4 regions of the Streptomyces sp. NBC_01537 genome follow, and region 4 is predicted to be linked to each of the others. Evidence: riboswitches for the same ligand, from Rfam matches in the RefSeq annotation. Region 4 holds a riboswitch; each other region holds the start of a gene.
What was found. A riboswitch is a leader RNA that binds a small molecule or an ion and turns the genes downstream of it on or off. The one in region 4 is predicted to bind S-adenosylmethionine.
Positions count from the first base shown of each region.

Region 1: it holds a riboswitch for S-adenosylmethionine, as region 4 does, so the genes downstream of both, OG607_RS09545 (putative leader peptide) here and OG607_RS03420 (putative leader peptide) in region 4, are expected to answer to the same signal.
Region 2: it holds a riboswitch for S-adenosylmethionine, as region 4 does, so the genes downstream of both, OG607_RS34525 (aminotransferase class V-fold PLP-dependent enzyme) here and OG607_RS03420 (putative leader peptide) in region 4, are expected to answer to the same signal.
Region 3: it holds a riboswitch for S-adenosylmethionine, as region 4 does, so the genes downstream of both, thrC (threonine synthase) here and OG607_RS03420 (putative leader peptide) in region 4, are expected to answer to the same signal.

Region 1 is NZ_CP109392.1:2,054,933-2,059,332, forward strand. Features, by position in the region: gene OG607_RS09535 (ABC transporter permease) at 1-296, opposite strand, end outside; gene OG607_RS09540 (ABC transporter substrate-binding protein) at 305-1,936, opposite strand; gene OG607_RS09545 (putative leader peptide) at 2,129-2,248, opposite strand; SAM riboswitch class IV at 2,280-2,389, opposite strand; gene OG607_RS09550 (maleylpyruvate isomerase family mycothiol-dependent enzyme) at 2,495-3,292, opposite strand; gene OG607_RS09555 (dioxygenase) at 3,334-4,101, opposite strand; gene OG607_RS09560 (MarR family winged helix-turn-helix transcriptional regulator) at 4,298-4,400, shown strand, end outside.
Region 2 is NZ_CP109392.1:7,494,230-7,498,629, reverse strand. Features, by position in the region: gene OG607_RS34535 (rhomboid family intramembrane serine protease) at 1-659, shown strand, start outside; gene OG607_RS34530 (Lrp/AsnC family transcriptional regulator) at 656-937, shown strand; gene OG607_RS34525 (aminotransferase class V-fold PLP-dependent enzyme) at 956-2,284, opposite strand; SAM riboswitch class IV at 2,386-2,502, opposite strand; gene trpD (anthranilate phosphoribosyltransferase) at 3,261-4,283, opposite strand; gene OG607_RS34515 (cytochrome bc complex cytochrome b subunit) at 4,399-4,400, opposite strand, start outside.
Region 3 is NZ_CP109392.1:5,577,494-5,581,893, forward strand. Features, by position in the region: gene OG607_RS25795 (trehalose-6-phosphate synthase) at 1-907, opposite strand, end outside; gene OG607_RS25800 (glucosyl-3-phosphoglycerate synthase) at 1,096-2,061, opposite strand; SAM riboswitch class I at 2,300-2,433, shown strand; gene thrC (threonine synthase) at 2,451-3,740, shown strand; gene OG607_RS25810 (ubiquitin-like small modifier protein 1) at 3,784-4,059, shown strand.
Region 4 is NZ_CP109392.1:675,402-679,801, reverse strand. Features, by position in the region: gene OG607_RS03430 (NtaA/DmoA family FMN-dependent monooxygenase) at 1-208, opposite strand, end outside; gene OG607_RS03425 (LLM class flavin-dependent oxidoreductase) at 232-1,473, opposite strand; gene OG607_RS03420 (putative leader peptide) at 1,581-1,712, opposite strand; SAM riboswitch class IV at 1,751-1,863, opposite strand; gene OG607_RS03415 (glutathione S-transferase C-terminal domain-containing protein) at 1,828-2,622, opposite strand; SAM riboswitch class IV at 2,830-2,974, opposite strand; SAM riboswitch class IV at 3,080-3,188, shown strand; gene OG607_RS03410 (amino acid ABC transporter permease) at 3,502-4,400, shown strand, end outside.

The DNA.
Region 1 (4,400 bases), 1.4 Mb from region 4:
GCGTCGGCCAGGGTCGAGGTCACCGACCGGCCGGTGGAGACCGAGTCGCCGAAGTCCCCGCGCACCGCCTTGCCGAGGTTGTCGGCGTACTGCACCAGCACTGGTTTGTCGAAGCCGTACTGATGCCGGAGTGCGGCGATCTGCGCCGGATCGATCTGGCCCGAGTCCGCTCCGGCGCCGGCCATCGCGGAGACCGGATCACCGGGCAGGTAATCCAGTACGAGGAACGACACCGTGTAGGCCGCCCACAGCACCCCGAACGCCTGCGCGAGGCGTTTGACCACATAGCCACGCATGCCGGCCGCTAACCGATCCAGGTGTCGTGCAGCTGGATCCGGCTGGAGGCGTCGAAGTCGAGGTTGTGCACCTTCTCTGCCACTCCCAACTGGGTCTGCAGTTCCACCACCGGAACGACGTAGGCGTTCTGCACTATCAACTGCTGTGCCTGGTCGACCAGTTGCTTCCGCTTGGCCGCCTCGGTGGTCGCCGCCTGCTGAGACAGCGCGGAGTCCAGCCCGCTCGCCGGCAGGTGATAGAAGTTGGACAGCTTGGTGGAGTACGAGCTGCGCAGGATGTCCGGGTCGGCGCGGGTCACGTTGCCCCACACCGCGTCGAAGTCGCCGGACTGCAGCGTGGGGGCGAACTGGGTGATCTGCAGCTCCTTGAGCACCACGTCGACACCGACGGCCTTGAGCTGCTGCTGGATCAGCTCCAGCGCCGGCTGGTTCGTGGCCGCGTTGGCGAACCACTTGACGGTCAGGCGCAGCCTGGTGCCGTTCTTCGACCGGATGCCGTCGCTGCCCGCCTTCCAGCCGGCCGAGTCCAGCAGGGACTTGGCCTTCGCCGCGTCGAAGGTCAGGTCCGGGCCGAGGTCCGCGTAGTCCGGTGTGGTGTGCGCCAGGATGCTGGTCGCGGGCTGGGTGCCGGTCGGGAAAACGGCGTCGACGATCTGCTGCCGGTCGATGGCGAACCCGATCGCCTGCCGCACCTTCGTGTCCTTCAGCAGCGGCCGGGAGTTGTTCAGCCCCAGGTTGAACACCACGCCGGGATTGGCCCGCTGTTGCAGGTTCACCCGGCCGCCCTTGAGTGCCGCCTCATTGGCCTTGCCGACGCTGCCGATCGCGTCCACCTGCCCGGACTGGAGGCTGCCGGTGCGCACCCCCGCCTCGGGCACCACCTTGAACACCAGCTTGTCCAGGTACGCCTCGCCCTTCTTGGTCCACAGCGAGGAACCCCAGGCGTACTTGCCGCGCTTGGCCAGGTTGATCGACTGGTTCTGCACGTAGCTCTTCAGCACGAACGGCCCGGAGCCGACCACACCCTTGCTGCACTTCTCCTGCGGGCTCTCCTTCGCACTCGCCGACGACTCGATACCCAGCGAGTGCGTCGACGTGGCCTGCAGGAACTGTGCGTTGGGCTGCCCGAACTTGACGCGGACCGTGAGCGGGTCGACGACGGTGGTGCTCTGCAGGCCGCTCAGGTACCCCTCGGCCAGCACGCCCAGGGCGCCGAGCTTCGGCACCGCGTCGAAGTTGTCCTTGACCACCTGCGCGGTCAGCGGTGACCCGTCGCTGAAGGTGACACCCGATCGCAGGTGGAAGGTGAACGTCGTCGCGTCCGAGCTGATGTCCCAGCTCTTCGCCAGCCACGGCACTATCTTGCCGGTCCTGGGGTCCTGGTCGGTGAGCGAGTCCACGATCTGCCGCAGCGAGTAGATCGTGTCGTTGCTGCCCACCTGCTGCGGATCCACGCAGCCGGCATCGGAGCCCACCGCGAACGTCAGCGTGCCACCGGCCTTGGCCTGGCCCCCGTCGCCGCCCGAGCCGGAGCTGCTCCCGCTGCTCGACGAGCAGGCGCTCAGCGACAGTACGGCGGCCGTCACGAGCGCGGCCGGCGCGGTCCACCGGGTGGCTCTGGAATCCGGATGCGGTTTCACGGAATCGTTTCTCCTACTCGAAAGTCACCAGGCACGCGCCCATGCGGAGATGCGGACATGGCGGACCGCGTGTGCGGTCGACCCAATCCGGGTCAAGAGGGTTCAGACAGGAAAGGTCCGTGAGAGCCCGCAGAGCGCTGCCCGCGGAAGCCGAAACGGACGACAGACGTCAGTCAGGAGGGTGGGACGCGGTCAGCCGTGACACAGGCAGCTGGTGATGCGCTGCAGGTCGATGTGACGTCGGCGGGAGAACCGGGAGAACGCGGGCGCGGTCGCGATCGAGGCGTTCAGGTCGACACTGTGCCGCACCATGATCCTCCAGATCTCGGACCCCGGTCACGGGGCCACGCGCTTGCAGAGCCAGCGACCCTGCCGGGCTTTCACCTGGAGCACCCCACCGCGTACGAGGGTTGCCGGTCAGCAAGCCAGGGCTTGACGCTGACACTCGATGCCGCATGCAACTTTACTGAGGGCCGCCGTCATCCGTCAACGGCGGTCGGCTAGATGAGCAATGGACCGGCCGTCAGCCGCGCAGGGCTGACGGCCGGAACCGGCAGGTCAGAAGCCGGGGAAGACGCGGCGCAGGTCGTCCAGGGTGATCGCGTCGCCGGTGAGCGCGACGGTGGCGGGGGTGTGGTGCGGGGCGTGGCGGCCGGTGACGGCGCGGAGCCACCACTCGGCGGGGGCGGTGAGGACGGCGTCGGGCTCGGCGGGGGTGTCGGTGAGGGCGGCGGTGTCGTGGAGGCCGAGGCCGAAGGAGCGGTCCGGGGCGGTGACATGGACGGCGAGGGCGACCTGGCGGCCGTCGAGGGCGGCCGGCTTGCCGAGGAAGCCGATGAGCATGGCGATCTGGTCGAGCAGCAGCTCGGTCGCCTCAGGCGCCAGGGCAGCCGTGGGGTCGAAGCCGACCTTGACATCCCAGGCGTGGTGGGCGAATTCGCTGAGCCGCAGGCCGCCGGCGGTGGCCACGTCGACCGGGGCGGGCAGGAAGCCCAGGTCGATGCGCAGGTCGGCGCGGGCGGCGGCGTCGAGGCCCTCGTAGCGCAGGACGAGGGCCTCGTTGGCGGTGAGGAAGCCCTCGGCGCGCTCGGCCGGCGACATGGCGTTCCAGCGGGCCCAGACGGACTGGTTGAACTCGCCGCCGGGGTTGCCCGTGCCTGCGACAGCGCCTTCGAGGGTGGCGAGGCCGATCTCCGCGCCGCTGCCGAGGTGGCTCAGGACCTGGGATATGTCCCACTCCGAGGCGCCCGAGGGGCGCGCGAGGTCGTCAGAGGTGAACCCGCCCACCAGGGCGGCGAGTTCGTCGTGGCCGGTGCGCAGGGCCTTGATGGTCGCTTCGGCGCGGTCGGTCGTCATGGCAGTCGTCTCCGATGATGGTCTGGCGGTCTGTCGGTGTGTTACGCGGCCTGGAAGGAACGCTTGGAGAAGCCGATCGCGTAGCCGTCGACGGCGGTCTCCACCGCCCGGTCGGCCCGGGTGGCGGCGCCCAGGGTGACGAACAGCGGGATGAAGTGGTCGGCGGTGGGGTGGGCGTAGGGCATGCCGGGCGCCTTGGAGCGGTAGGCGGCGAGTTCGTCGACGTCGCCGCGGGCGAGCGCGTCGGCCGCCCAGGCGTCGAAGTCCGAGGACCAGGAGGGCACGGCGCCGGCGAGCATCTCGCGGGTGATGAACGGCAGGCCGTGGGTCATGAAGCCGGAGCCGATCACCAGGACGCCCTCCTCCCGCAGCGAGCGCAGCCGCGCGCCGATCGCCAGGAGCCCGTCGGGGTCCTGCGTGGGCATGCTGAGCTGGAGGACGGGGATGTCGGCGAGGGGGTACATGACCTTGAGCGGCACCCAGGCCCCGTGGTCGAGCCCGCGGCTCCGGTGCTGGTGGAGCGGTACGCCGTCGGGCATCGTCCCGGCCACCCGCCGCGCGAGAGCGCTCGCGTCGGGGGTGTCGTACGTCATCGTGTAGTACCGCCGGTCGAAACCGCCGAAGTCGTACACCAGCGGGGTGTGCGCGGCGGGGGCCGACAGGGTGAGCGACTCGGACTCCCAGTGCGCGGAGACGATCAGGATGCTCCGGGGCCTGGGGAGGGCCTGCGCCCAGCCGAAGAGCTCCCGCATCCAGTGTTCGTCGTCGAAGAGCGGGGGCGCGCCGTGGCTGATGTAGAGCGAGGGCAGCGGCCCGTCCTCGGGCGTCCAGTCGCGCTGGGCGCGGGCGGCGGGGAGCGCATGGACGAGGAACTCGTCGAACGCCCCGGCGGGCACCGCCGGATTCAGGATGGAGTTCATGGGCGCACACCTTCACTTGACGCTTCAAGTCGCACCCTAGGAGTCGATCACTTGAATCGTCAAGTGAATGTCTATACTCGGCACCATGGAGCCGACCGCAGACCCGACGACGACCGAGCCCCGCTGGCTGACCCCCGGCGAGAAGGACGTCTGGATGGCACTGGCCGGCGTCGTGATCAAGCTGCCGG
Region 2 (4,400 bases), 6.8 Mb from region 4:
ACCTGCTGTGCGAGCAGAGCGCCTACTTCGCCCACTGGGGCGTCATCCCCGACGAGCTCTGGCACGGCCGCCTCCCCAGCGGCCGCCTTTCCCTCCCCCGCCACTGCACGGCCGCGCCCTTCACCAAGTCGCCGTTCCTCTCGGTCCTCACCGCCCTGTTCGTCCACGGCAGTTGGGTGCACCTGCTCGGCAACCTGCTCTTCCTCTACGTCTTCGGCGACAACGTCGAGGCCCGCATGGGCCGTGCCCGCTTCCTCCTCTTCTACGTCGTCGCCGGCTACCTCGCCACATACGGCTTCGCCGCCGCCCACGCCGGCTCCGCCCAGACCCTCGTCGGCGCCTCCGGGGCGATCTCCGGTGTCCTCGGCGCCTACCTCTTCCTCTATCCCAAGGCCCGGGTCACCAGCCTCTTCCCGTTCCTCTTCTTCCTCCCCCTGCGCTTCCCCGCCTGGATGGTCCTGTGCTTCTGGTTCGCCCTCCAGTGGCTCGCCTCCCAGACCACCCGCTCCGGCCCCGACGTCGCCTACCTGGCCCACATCGTCGGCTTCCTCTTCGGCTTCCTCTGCACCTGGGTGTGCTTCCGCCGACCCCCTAAGCTTGAGCCCGCGCCCGCCCCGCCGGGCACGACCCAGGCCACCCAAGGAGAACCTCAGCCGTGATCACCGCGATCGTCCTCATCCAGACCAGCGTCGACCGGATCCCCGAAATCGCGGAATCCATCGCCGCCCTCGACGGCGTCAGCGAGGTCTACTCCGTCACCGGCACCTACGACCTCGTCGCCATGGTCCGGGTCGCCCGCCACGACGACCTCGCCGATGTCATCCCCGGCCGCATCAGCAAGATCCCCGGCGTCGAGGCCACGGACACCCACGTGGCGTTCCGCACCTACTCCCAGCACGACCTCGAGGCCGCGTTCTCCATCGGCCTGGACGCGTAGCGTCCCTTCAGGTCCCTGTCAGTCCTGGGCCGGAACGCAGCGGCCGTTCTCCGTGCGGTAGTTCCACTTCGCACCGTCCCGCACGAGCTCGGCGACGGCCGCCAGAAAGCGGTCGACGTGCTCATCGGGCGTACCCGCGCCGAAGGAGACCCGGATGGCGTTCAGCGAGGCGTCTCCACCACAGTCCCCGGGCTCCTGGCGGTCGTCACCGAGCAGCGTACGAACCAGCGGGTGGGCGCAGAACAGACCGTCCCGCACACCGATGCCGTATTCAGCCGACAAAGCAGCGGCGAAGTGCGAGCTGTTCCAGCCCCGCACCACGAACGAGATGACACCGACCCTCGGAGCGTCATCCCCGAAAAGCGAGAGCACCTTCACCTCGGGCACCTCCGCCAGCCCGGCCCGCACCCGCCCCACCAGCTCCTGCTCCCGCTCCACCAGCCGGTCGAACCCGGCCTCGGTCAGCGCGCGGCACGCCGAAGCGATCGAGTAGACCCCGATCACATTGGGCGAACCCGCCTCATGCCGGGCAGCCGTCTCGTGCCACTCCACATCCACGCCACCGTCACCGCGCCGCGCCACCTTCCGCGAAGCGCCGCCGCCCGCCAGATACGGCTCGGCCTCCCGCAGCCAGTCCGCCCGCCCCGCCAGCACGCCCGACCCGAAGGGCGCGTACAGCTTGTGCCCGGAGAAAGCGACCCAGTCCACATCCAGCTCGGCGACATCCACCGGGTGATGCGGCGCCAACTGCGCCGCGTCGAGCACGATCCGCGCCCCATGCGCATGCGCGGCCGCCGCCAGCTCCCGTACGGGCCAGATCTCGCCGGTGACATTCGAAGCACCCGTCACACACACCAGCGCCGGACCCGGCTCCCGCCCCGCCAGCGCCGCGTCCAGCGCGGCAACCGCCTCGCCCGGGCTGCGCGGCGCGCTCAGGTACGTGACATCCGCGTCCCGCCACGGCAGCAGCGAGGCATGGTGCTCGGTCTCGAACACGTACGCCTTCGTGCCCGCCGGAACGGCCCCGGCCAGCAGGTTCAGCGAATCCGTCGTGGACCGCGTGAACACCACCTGGTCATCCGCCCGGCACCCCAGGAACTCCGCGACCGTGACCCGGCTCTGCTCGAACAGATCCGTCGACAACTGCGACAGATACCCCGCCCCCCGGTGCACGCTGCCGTAGTACGGCGCGTAGGCGGCCACGTCGTCCCACACGCGCTGCAGCGCGGGCGCGCTGGCGGCGTAGTCCAGGGCCGCGTAGGTGACCTCGCCACCGGTCACGATCGGCACGAGGACATCCCGGCCGAGAACGGGCAGAGGCGCACAAACAGACTGGTCGACAGACATGGCGAAGCTCCTGTGGGCAAAGCGGAGAAAAACACGAAGGACGAGGATTTGGGCCGAGCGGCCCTATCGCATTCGCTTGCTCATCGGAGAACTCCCGGATCGATCCGCGCTTGCCGTGAGCCTTGCTGCTCACAGCCTGGTCATCACCCGGGGCACCCCGCCGCAGAAGGAGGGTTGCCGGACAGCGAGCCGGGGCCTTTGCGCTGTCACTCGTGACCTGACGAGAAGTATGCCACGCGCTGCCGCGCGGGCAACCGGGGCGTCCGCATCCCGGACGGCCCGCCCCTGGGGCTCCGCCCCAGACCCCGAACGCCCTCCGGGCGTGTCCTCAATCGCCGGACGGGCTCAATAGGTGCCCCACGACGGCGGGAAAGCCACCGACGAACGGGAGGGCCGGCGTCGCAGGGGTGGGGGACTCCTATCCCGGACGCCCCCTCGCGGGCGCTGCGCTGGCTTCGAGCGGCTGCGCCGGACTCCGTCCGCCGACAACGAACGGGAGGGCCAGGGTCGCAGGGGTGGGGGATTCCTATCCTGGACGCCGCCCTCGCGGGCGCTGCGCTGGCTTCGAGCGGCTGCGCCGGACTCCGTCCGCCGACAACGAACGGGAGGGCCGGGGTCGCAGGGGTGGGGGACTCCTATCCCGGACGCCGCCCTCGCGGGCGCTGCGCTGGCTTCGGACGGCTGCGCCGGACTCCGTCCGCCGACAACGAACGGGAGGGCCGGGGTCGCAGGGGTGGGGGATTCCTATCCTGGACGCCGCCCTCGCGGGCGCTGCGCTGGCTTCGAGCGGCTGCGCCGGACTCCGTCCGCCGACAACGGACGGGAGGGCCGGGGTCGCAGGGGTGGGGGTCCTGGACGCTCCGCATATTTGCGTGCGGCATGCCGGGCAAGGCTGCGAACTGCCCGTCACGCACGTAAATATGTCGGTCCAGGACCCCCACCCCGGAGGCCCCGGACCGGCACCGTCAAACCGGGCCTACGCCTGCGTGGCCGCAGCCCACCGCTCCAGCGTCTTCGCGGCCGACCCGGAGTCGATCGACTCCTTCGCCCGCTCGATCCCAGCCGCGATCTGCTCGGTGAGCGTCCCCCCGCCCGGCTCGAACGCCACAAGCGCCGCAGCCGAGTTGAGCAGCACCGCGTCCCGCACCGGACCGGCCTCGCCGGCCAGCACACGCCGCGCGACATCCGCGTTGTACTCCGCGTCGGCGCCCCGCAGTGCCTCCACCGGCACCAGCTCAATCCCCACGTCCCGCGGGTCGAAAGGCACCTGCTCGACCTCGCCGCCCCGCACGACCCACACCTGGGAGGTGGCCGTGGTGGTCAGCTCATCAAGCCCGTCGTCACCGCGGAAAACCAACGCAGACGAACCCCGCCGCGCCAGGACGCCCGCGATCAGCCCCGCCATCCGGGTGTCGAAGCACCCCACCGCGGACGAGGTGACGCGGGCGGGATTGGTCAGCGGCCCAAGCAGATTGAAGGTCGTCGGAATACCCAGATCGCGCCGCGTCGGGGCGGCGAACCGCATCGCGGGGTGGAACTTCGCCGCGAAGCAGAACGTGATGCCGACCTCCTCGGCGACCGCGGCGACCCGCGCCGGGGCCAGGTCGAGGTTGATCCCGAGCCGCTCCAGCACATCCGACGAACCGCTCGCGGAGGACGCGGCGCGGTTGCCGTGCTTGACGACCTTCACACCGGCACCGGCGATGACGATCGCGGACATGGTCGAGATGTTCACCGTCTTGGCGCGGTCGCCGCCCGTCCCGACGATGTCGACGGCCGGGCCGGGGATGTCCAGCGGCTCGGCGTGCGCGTACATCGAGTCGACGAATCCGAGCACCTCCTCCACCGTCTCGCCCTTGGCGCGCAGCGCCACCATGAAGCCGGCGATCTGCGCGTCCGTCGCCTCACCGTTCATGACCCGGTCCATCGCCCACGCCGTGTCGGCCGCGTTCAGGTCCTGTCCGGACAACAGCGCGCTCAACAGGTCGGGCCAGTTCATGAACCGCTCCTCGGTCGTAGGTCTTGGTACCTGCGAAGCCTATCCATGCCGGGGCACGGGAAAGGGCCCCGTCCATTCGATGGACGAGGCCCTTCCCGGTGGCGTAGCTCAGCGGTC
Region 3 (4,400 bases), 4.9 Mb from region 4:
ACAGCTCGGTGCGGTCCACGCGGACGATGACCTTGCGGTCGGGGCCGCCGACGGCTTCGCGGAGGGCGGCGAGGCGCTCCTCGACGTCGGGGCGGTGGGAGCGGGCCCGCAGGAAGTCGGCGTCGGCGCCGAGGCCGTGGACGCCGATGCGGGTGGTGCGGCCCTCGTGGGTGACGGTGACGGCGCCCTGGTCGCGGATGACGGAGGCGCCCAGGACGCGTTCGCAGCAGTCGGTGAAGGCGTCGGCCCAGCGGGTGGTGAGGAAGGCGGCGCGGTCGGCGCCCAGGATGCCGGTGAGGACGGCGGCGGCGACGTCGTCGGGCAGCAGGCGGAAGTAGTCCGGCGGCGCCCACGGGGTGTGCGAGAAGTGGCCGATGTGCAGGTCGGGGCGGCGGGCGCGCAGCAGCTTGGGCACGAGGGCCAGGTGGTAGTCCTGCACGAGCACGGCGGCGCCGTCGGCGGCCTCCTCGGCGAGGGCGTCGGCGAAGGCGGCGTTGTAGGCCTCGTACGCGGCCCACTCGCTGCGGAAGTCCGCGTCGAAGACGGGCTCCAGCGGGGTCTGGAAGAGCATGTGGTGCACGAACCACAGGACGGAGTTCGCGATGCCGTTGTAGGCGGCGGCGAAGGTGTCCGGGTCGATGTCCAGCATGCGCACGTGCTGGCCGCCGCTGTCCGCCGGGTCGAGGCGCCCGCGCTCCGCGCGGCGTACGGCTTCGCGGTCGCCGTCGCCCAGTGCGGCGCAGACCCAGACGGCGTCCGCGTCGGGGCCGATCGCGCTTAGGCCGGAGACGAGGCCACCGCCGCCGCGTTTGGCGGTGAGCGAGGCGTCCTCCTTGTGGAGGGCGTACGACACGGGGCCTCGGTTGGACGCGACCAGTACCCGGGCGGCATGCGTTGCGGCGACCATGCGGCCAGCCTAGCGGCGATCATCCATCGGGGTCGGGGGCAGGCCGTGCGTGGGCGGCCTTGCGTCCGTGGCCGGGTTGTGCCCACCCTCCCCCACAGCTTCGCGTGGGGGGACCCCCACCTCGCTGCGCTCGCCGTGCGGAACGCCTGCCCACAACCCGGCAAGGGCTGGGGGCAGGCGGGCGCCCACTACGCCGCCTTGCGCTTGGCGTATTCCGGGACGGTGAGCATCGGCGGACGCTCCTCCGTCGCGACGTCGTGGACGCGGGGGGTGAAGCCGTCCTCGTCGCGGTCGAACTGGGTGAGGACGGGCCGCACGAGGTGCCCACGGGCGAGCCGGAGCTGAGCCGTGCGGTAAATCGTGGCGGCCATCCGGCCCAGGGCCTGGCTGTCCTGGTGGCGGTGGTGGCGGACGCCGACGTCGACCTGGGCGAGGGCGTCGAGCCCGACGGTGTTGAGGGAGTCGATGAGCATGCCGATCTCGACGCCGTAGCCGACGGGGAAGGGGAGCTGCTCAAGGAGTGAGCGCCGGGCGGCGTACTCGCCGCCGAGGGGCTGGACGAAGCCGGCGAGCTGGGGCCAGTGCATGTTGAGCAGGGGCCTGGCGACCAGCTCGGTGACCCGGCCGCCGCCGGCCGGAACCACCGTGCCGCCGGTTTCCAGGGGGCGGTCGTACATGGCCTTGACCAGCTGGACGCCGGGGTCGGTCAGGAGCGGCCCGATGATGCCGGAGACGAAGCGGGAGTCGAAGTCGCGCAGGTCGGAGTCGACGAAGGCGACTATCTCGCCGCTGGTGGCCAGCAGGGAGCGCCACAGGACCTCGCCCTTGCCGGGCAGGGCCGGCAGCCGGGGGAGTATCGAGTCGCGGTGGACGACGGTCGCGCCGGCGGCCTCGGCGATGGCGGCGGTGCGGTCCGTGGAGCCGGAATCCATCACCACCAGCTCGTCGACGAGCGGTACGGCATCACTCATGAGCTCGCGGCGAATCGTTTCCACGATGGCCCCGACGGTGGCTTGCTCGTTGAGCGCGGGCAGGACGACGCTCACCGTCCCGCTCGGGCCGGCCGAGCGTTTGGCGGCGAGAAGTGCGGAAATCGGCCGGCGGTCTGCTGACCACGACCTGCGCTGCAACCAGCGGGCTACCTCGTCGAGCACGTGCGGCTCCGTTCTGTCGGAGATGTCCCCCCTCCGGCAGGGCGGCCTGTCACATCTGTCTCGATGGACGGACTACCTATGACCAGGTTCGGGGTCGTCGGTTACAGTCTTGAACACGAGACATGACCATCGTATGTCCGCGATGATCAGCGTTTGTTACGTTTGAGCACGGCGGACGACACGGCACATGTCACGACGCACGACCACAAATGCGGGGACGCTACACCACCCGCCATACCGCTCATCCAGAGGGGCAGAGGGAACGGCCCGTTGAAGCCCCGGCAACCCTCCCGCCGACCGCGCACGCGAGGTCCAGGTGGGGACGGTGCCAATTCCGTCTCGCGGCGAAATGCGCCGCGGGGAAGATGAGGAGAAAGGGCCTCGCCTCCATGGCTGCGCAGACCATCGAAACCGCTGTCACCACCCCCTCCGCCTTCGGGCCCGCCGCCGCGCTGTCCTGTCGCGAGTGCGGCACGCGCTTCCCGCTGACGCCGGTCTTCGCCTGCGAGGAGTGTTTCGGGCCGCTCGAAGTGGCGTACGACCTCCCGACCGGCGACCCGGAGTCCCTGCGCAAGCAGATCGAGGCCGGGCCGAACAACATCTGGCGTTACGCGCCCCTGCTGCCCGTCCCGGCGGACGTGGCGGACAAGCCGAACCTCAACCCCGGCTTCACCAAGCTGGTCAAGGCCGACAACCTGGCCCGCGAGCTGGGCATCACCGGCGGCCTGCACATCAAGGACGACTCCGGCAACCCGACCCACTCCTTCAAGGACCGGGTCGTCGCCATCGCCCTGGAGGCCGCCCGCACCTTCGGCCTCACCACCTTGTCCTGCTCCTCCACCGGCAACCTGGCGGGCGCGGTCGGCGCCGCCGCCGCTCGCGCCGGATTCCGCTCGTGCGTCTTCATCCCGCACGACCTGGAGGCGGGCAAGGTCGTCATGGCCGCGGTCTACGGCGGCGAGCTGGTCGGCATCGAGGGCAACTACGACGACGTCAACCGCTTCTGCAGCGAGCTGATCGGCGACCCGATCGGCGAGGGCTGGGGCTTCGTCAACGTCAATCTGCGCCCCTACTACGGCGAGGGCTCCAAGACGCTCGCGTACGAGATCTGCGAGCAGCTCGGCTGGCGGCTCCCGGACAACATCGTGATCCCGATCGCCTCCGGCTCCCAGCTCACGAAGATCGACAAGGGCCTGCAGGAGCTGATCAAGCTAGGGCTGGTCGCCGACAAGCCCTACAAGATCTACGGCGCCCAGGCCGAGGGCTGCTCGCCGGTCTCCACCGCCTTCAAGGCCGGGCACGATGTCGTACGCCCGCAGAAGCCGAAGACCATCGCCAAGTCGCTTGCGATCGGCAACCCGGCCGACGGCCCGTACGTGCTCGACATCGCCCGCCGCACGGGCGGCGCGGTCGAGGACGTCACCGACGAGCAGTGCGTGGACGCGATCAAGCTGCTGGCCCGGACCGAGGGCATCTTCGCCGAGACGGCGGGCGGGGTGACGGTCGGCGTCCTGAAGAAGCTGATCGAGAACGGCCAGCTGGACCCGGCCGCCGAGACGGTCGTCCTGAACACCGGCGACGGCCTGAAGACGCTCGACGCCGTCGCCGAGACGACCGGCCCGACAGCGACGATCAAGCCCAGCGTGGACGCGTTCCGCGCGGCGGGTCTGGCCCACTGATTCCCACTGACCGCCTGCACCGACTGAAGGTGAACCCCGAATCATGAGCGCTTCCGTACGCATCCCGACCATCCTTCGTACGTACACCGACGGAAAGGCCGAGGTGCCGGCCGACGGCGCGACCCTGGCCGAGGTCATCGAGTCGCTGGAGAAGAACCACCCGGGCATCTCCGCCCGCGTGCTGGACGACACGGGCAAGCTGCGCCGCTTCGTGAACGTGTACGTGAACGACGACGACGTCCGCTTCTCCGAGGGCCTGCTGACGGCGGTCGCGGACGGCGCGAGCGTCTCGATCATCCCGGCGGTCGCCGGAGGCTGACGAAGCCCGCGCAGGTGCCCCGTCCTCCGTGGGGAGGACGGGGCACCTGTGTGCTGAGCGGTAGTTGAATGGCGGTACAGTTGCCCTGGAATCCCGCGCAACTCAATTCCGCGCCGTTCGATGGACAGCGATTTATCGCCAAATTAGCGCGACGATTGTCGCGTTGGCTACTTATGTCCAGTCCGACTTGACCCGGATTCCCCTTAATTCATCCCCTTTTTCCGTTCGAACATGCCCAGAATTCTCGTCCGATTGACCTGTTGCAGAGGGCAGTCAGGCAGATACATTCGGCGGCGGTCGACGCGTTCCGGCGCACGCCCCCTGGGCTGTAGGGGGTGAGG
Region 4 (4,400 bases):
GGTCGTAGATCTGCCCGCCCTGCTCGCGCAGCCGCAGGCCTTCGGCCAGGAACAGGAAGTCGAACTTGGCGCGCTCGGCGGTCCGCGCGAAGTGCGCGAAGGAGCTGAACTCGATGTGGCTGCCGGCCTGCGGGTCACTCCACACGGTGGTGTTGTTGACGCCGGGGAAGTGTGCGGCGAGGTGGATCTGCTTGAGCGGCTTGCTCATGGTCGTCGTACGGTCCTTCCGGATCAGGCGGAGACGGCGGCGTTCGCGGCTTCGCTCGCGGTGGCGGCGTAGCGGTTCGCGGGGCGGGGCAGGCCGAGCAGTGCGCGCAGGGTGCCGGCCTCGTACTCGGTGCGGAAGGCGCCGCGGCGCTGGAGTTCGGGCACGAGGCGGCGGGTGATCTGCTCCAGGTCGTGCGGCAGGGCGGCGGGCCGCAGCCGGAAGCCGGTGAGTCCGGCCTCGGCCCATTCCTGGAGGAGGTCGGCGAGTTGGGCCGGGGTCCCGGTGAAGACCTGGGCGTCGCTGCGGTATTCGGTGCCGGCGCGCTCGTCCAGGCGGGCCTTGCGCTCGGCCGCGGCCGCGGGGTCGTCGTCGAGGAGGACCACGAGGTCGCCGAGGACGTGCACCGTCCCACCGGCGCGGCCGGCGGCGGCCTGTTCGGTACGGATCTCGGCGACGATGTTCCGGGCGTCGTCGGCGTCGCGCGGCGTGACGAATCCGAGGTCGGCCGAACGGGCGATCAGCCGGTAGGGGACACTCGCGTGCCCCAGCGCCGCCACGACCGGCTGGCCCTGGGGCGGGCGCGGGGTGATCGAGGGGCCCTTGACGCTGAAGTGCCGGCCTTCGAAGTCGATGTAGTGCAGCTTGTCGCGGTCGATGAAGCGGCCGGTGGCGACGTCGCGGATCTCCGCGTCGTCCTCCCAGCTGTCCCAGAGCCGGCGCAACACCTCGACGTAGTCCGCCGCCTCGTCGAAGAGGTCCTTCAGCAGTTCCTGTCCCGTCGCCGAGGCCAGGTCCTCGATGCGCAGCCCCGGCGGCGTACGGCGGCCGAAGTGCGCGGCCTCGTCGTCGCGTCCCGAGACCCTCACCTGGATCCCGGCCCGGCCGGTGCTCACGTAGTCCAGGGTGGCGATCGCCTTCGAGAGGTGGAACGGCTCGGTGTGGGTGAGCACGGCGGTGGGGATCACCCCGATCGCCCTGGTCAGCGGCGCCACCCGGGCGGCAATCAGTACCGCGTCCAGCCGCCCCCGCACCTGGTCGGTGCGCCCGTCCGGCCCCGCGAACCGGGAGGACTGCAGGCTCAGGGAGTCCTCGATGGTCACGAAGTCCAGCAGGCCCCGCTCGGCCTCGGCGACGAGACCGGCCCAGTAGCCGGCGGTGAACAGCTCGTCGCGCCGGGCGTCGGACTCGCGCCAGGCGGCCGGATGCCAGCCGGCGCCGTCGAGGGCGACGGCCAGGTGGAGGGGTGCGTGTGGTGCTCGGGGCATGGGCGAACTGCTTCCTGTGAGCATGCCGAATGATGTCCGCGCCCGTGCTCAGTCGGGGTGGAGGGTCGGCGAAAAGCGGATGAGAAGGCGAGAGGGAGCGAAAGCGCTCAGGCGGTGGTGCGCCGCGCGGCGACGTCTTCGTGGGCCGGACACAGCGCGGCGGCGACACGCTGGAGATCGATGTGCCGCCGCGAATACGTGTTGGTGGTGACCATGGGCCGCTCAGGGGCTCCCCGCACTGCCGTCACCTCCGTCCCGGCCGGCTCACGCCTTCCCGGGCTCGCGCTTGCGGATCCGTTATCGGCTCCGCCGGGTCGTCACCTGGAGCACCCCGCCGCGTGGGAGGGTTGCCGTTCAGCAAGCCAGGGCTTGACGCTGACACTCATGACCTGCCAGCACCGTAACCCGGCTTTGGTCTCCGACACAATCCTTGTCCACTGAACACAGATCATGAGCAGTGTGTTCCCGCTCTCCCTCCGGGCCCGGAATCCGCTGGAAGGCCGGGTGGGCGCTCAGCCGCCGCAGGTACGACCGGAGGCGGTCGCGGCCGGCGATGCGCCGCTGGGTGTCGGCGTCGGCGTCCGCGTGGGCGAGGGCGACCCACACGTCCACGTCCGCGGCGGTCAGTGTCCCGCCCAGCATGTAGGGCCCCGAGGCCAGTTGGGCGTCCAGCAGATCCAGCGCCGTGTCCTGGAGGAGGCCCCCGTCGAGGAGCTCGCGGATGGCGTCGATGTCGGAGGCCAGGCCGTCGGGCCGCAGCCGTGGCGCAGCGGTGTCGTCCGGGGCGGCGAAGTGCAGGGCGAGGTCGTCGAGGATGTCGGGCGTGTGGTTGCTGACGACCCGTCCGCTCCACCGGTCGCACAGCGCGGGTACGGTCAGCGGACCGTCGTAGTGGTGACGGGTGGTCTCGTAGGCCGTGCGCAGAGCCGCCGCCGCGAGCGCGTCGCAGGCGCCCGCCGGGTCGGACAGGACCGTGGTGCCGACCGAGTCCTCCAGCCCGAGCAGGCCGAGGGTGATGGAGACCCGCAGCGAGAGCGGACAGCCGGGCGAGAGATACAGGTGGTAGCGGTGCGGCGCGGGGTAGAAACCGAGGCTCGGACCGGCACCGATCCGGTCGCGGAAGCGCAGGGAGGTGAAAGTCTCGGACATGGCTCTCTCCATGGGTGCGGTAGTTGCGGACCGTTCGGACCCTTCGGATCAGACGGTCGGAGAGCAGCCGTTGCGGAGACGGAGCAGATCGATGTGGCGGCGCCTGGTCAGCAAACGCGGGCGCGGCAGCGGCGTCGGCGTCGGCTGGAAGTCATGCGATGTCCTGGGCATCTGCGCCGGTCCCGTCCTCGGGCCTCGCGGGACGCGAGACCGCACTTGCCCCACCGCACCGGCGGGACCTGGTCGTCACCCGGGGCACCCCGTCGCGGTGGAAGGGTTGCCTGTCAGCGGGCCGGGGCCGATGACCCACCGAGCAGAGGTTCCTGCCCGGCGAGCGCTGACAATCGTGACCGTCGTCCATCAGTGTGAGCGCGGCCCGATGGACGGTCAAGAAGGCATCGCGGCTGAGACGGCGTTGACTTTTCGCCCGTTACCGCCCTACGGTTCGGCGCAGAACGGTCATGAGTGTCAGCGACAAGCCCTGGCTTGCTGACCGGCAACCCTCGCATCGCGGTGGGGTGCCCCAGGTGACGACCCGGCCGAAGGACATTCGGTAAGCGCGAGGCCCCACGGGGCGGAATGGCGATGGTGACGGCGATGTACGCAGGTCCCGGGATGGCCGCATGGCGGCGTCACGGCCGCGTCGCGGCGTACCTGGCCCGCCACATCGACCTGCTCCGTGTCAGCAGCGCACTCTGTACGACCCGCCGCAGCGCCCTCTGTCAGGGCTGACGGCCTCCTGACGCACGCCTTCGGCGTCGTCCTCGTCCTCCTCCCGCCCGATCCTGTTACGGCGTGCTCTCCCACGCCCGGGCATCCCCCTCCGCCGTGCCGTGGTCCTCCCGGCGGCCGGAATGTTCGCGTTCTCTGGAGTTCTCCATGAGTGAGCCCCTTGTCTCCGTCGTGCCTTCCGGCACGACCCTGCCCCCGCCGCGGCCGCTGTCGGCCCAGCGCGTGATTCCGCTGCGGCATCCGGGACGGTGGGTCGCCACCGCTGTCGTACTGGTCGTGGTCGCCCAGATCGCGCACGGGCTGGTCACCAACCCGTTCTACCAATGGGACCGGTTCCAGTACTGGTTCGTCCGCCCGGTGATCGTGGACGGCCTGCTCATCACCCTTGAGGTGACGGCGTACAGCGCTGTGCTGGGCCTGTTGGGCGGCATCCTGCTCGCGCTGGCGAGGCTCTCCAGGAGTCCGGTGCTGCGCGCGGTGAGCTGGATCTACATCTGGCTGTTCCGCTCGGTGCCGCTGATCGTGGTGCTGCTGTTTCTCTACAACTTCAGTGCGCTGTATCACACGTTGAGTCTCGGAGTGCCGTTCGGACCCGCCTTCGTGCACTTCGACGAGTCCCGGCTGGCCACCGACATGGTGGTGGCGGTCATCGGACTGAGCCTCAACGAGGCCGCCTACGCCGCCGAGGTCGTACGGGCCGGCATCCTCTCCGTCGACCAGGGCCAGCACGAGGCGGCCGCCGCCCTCGGCCTGCCCAGGCGCTACCAGTTCACCCGGATCGTCTTCCCCCAGTCCCTGCGGGCCGTCATCCCCTCCTACGTCAACCAGTTGATCGGCCTGGTCAAGAGCACCTCGCTGGTCTTCTACGTCTCGCTGCTCGACCTGTTCGGCTCCGTACAGAGCATGGGCAGCACCTATCCCGGCGACATCGTGCCGCTGCTGCTGGTCGCCACCGTCTGGTACGTGATCCTCACCAGCGTCGTCTCGGTCGTCCAGTTCTACGTGGAGCGGTACTACTCGCGCGGCGCGCTGCGCACCGTACCGCC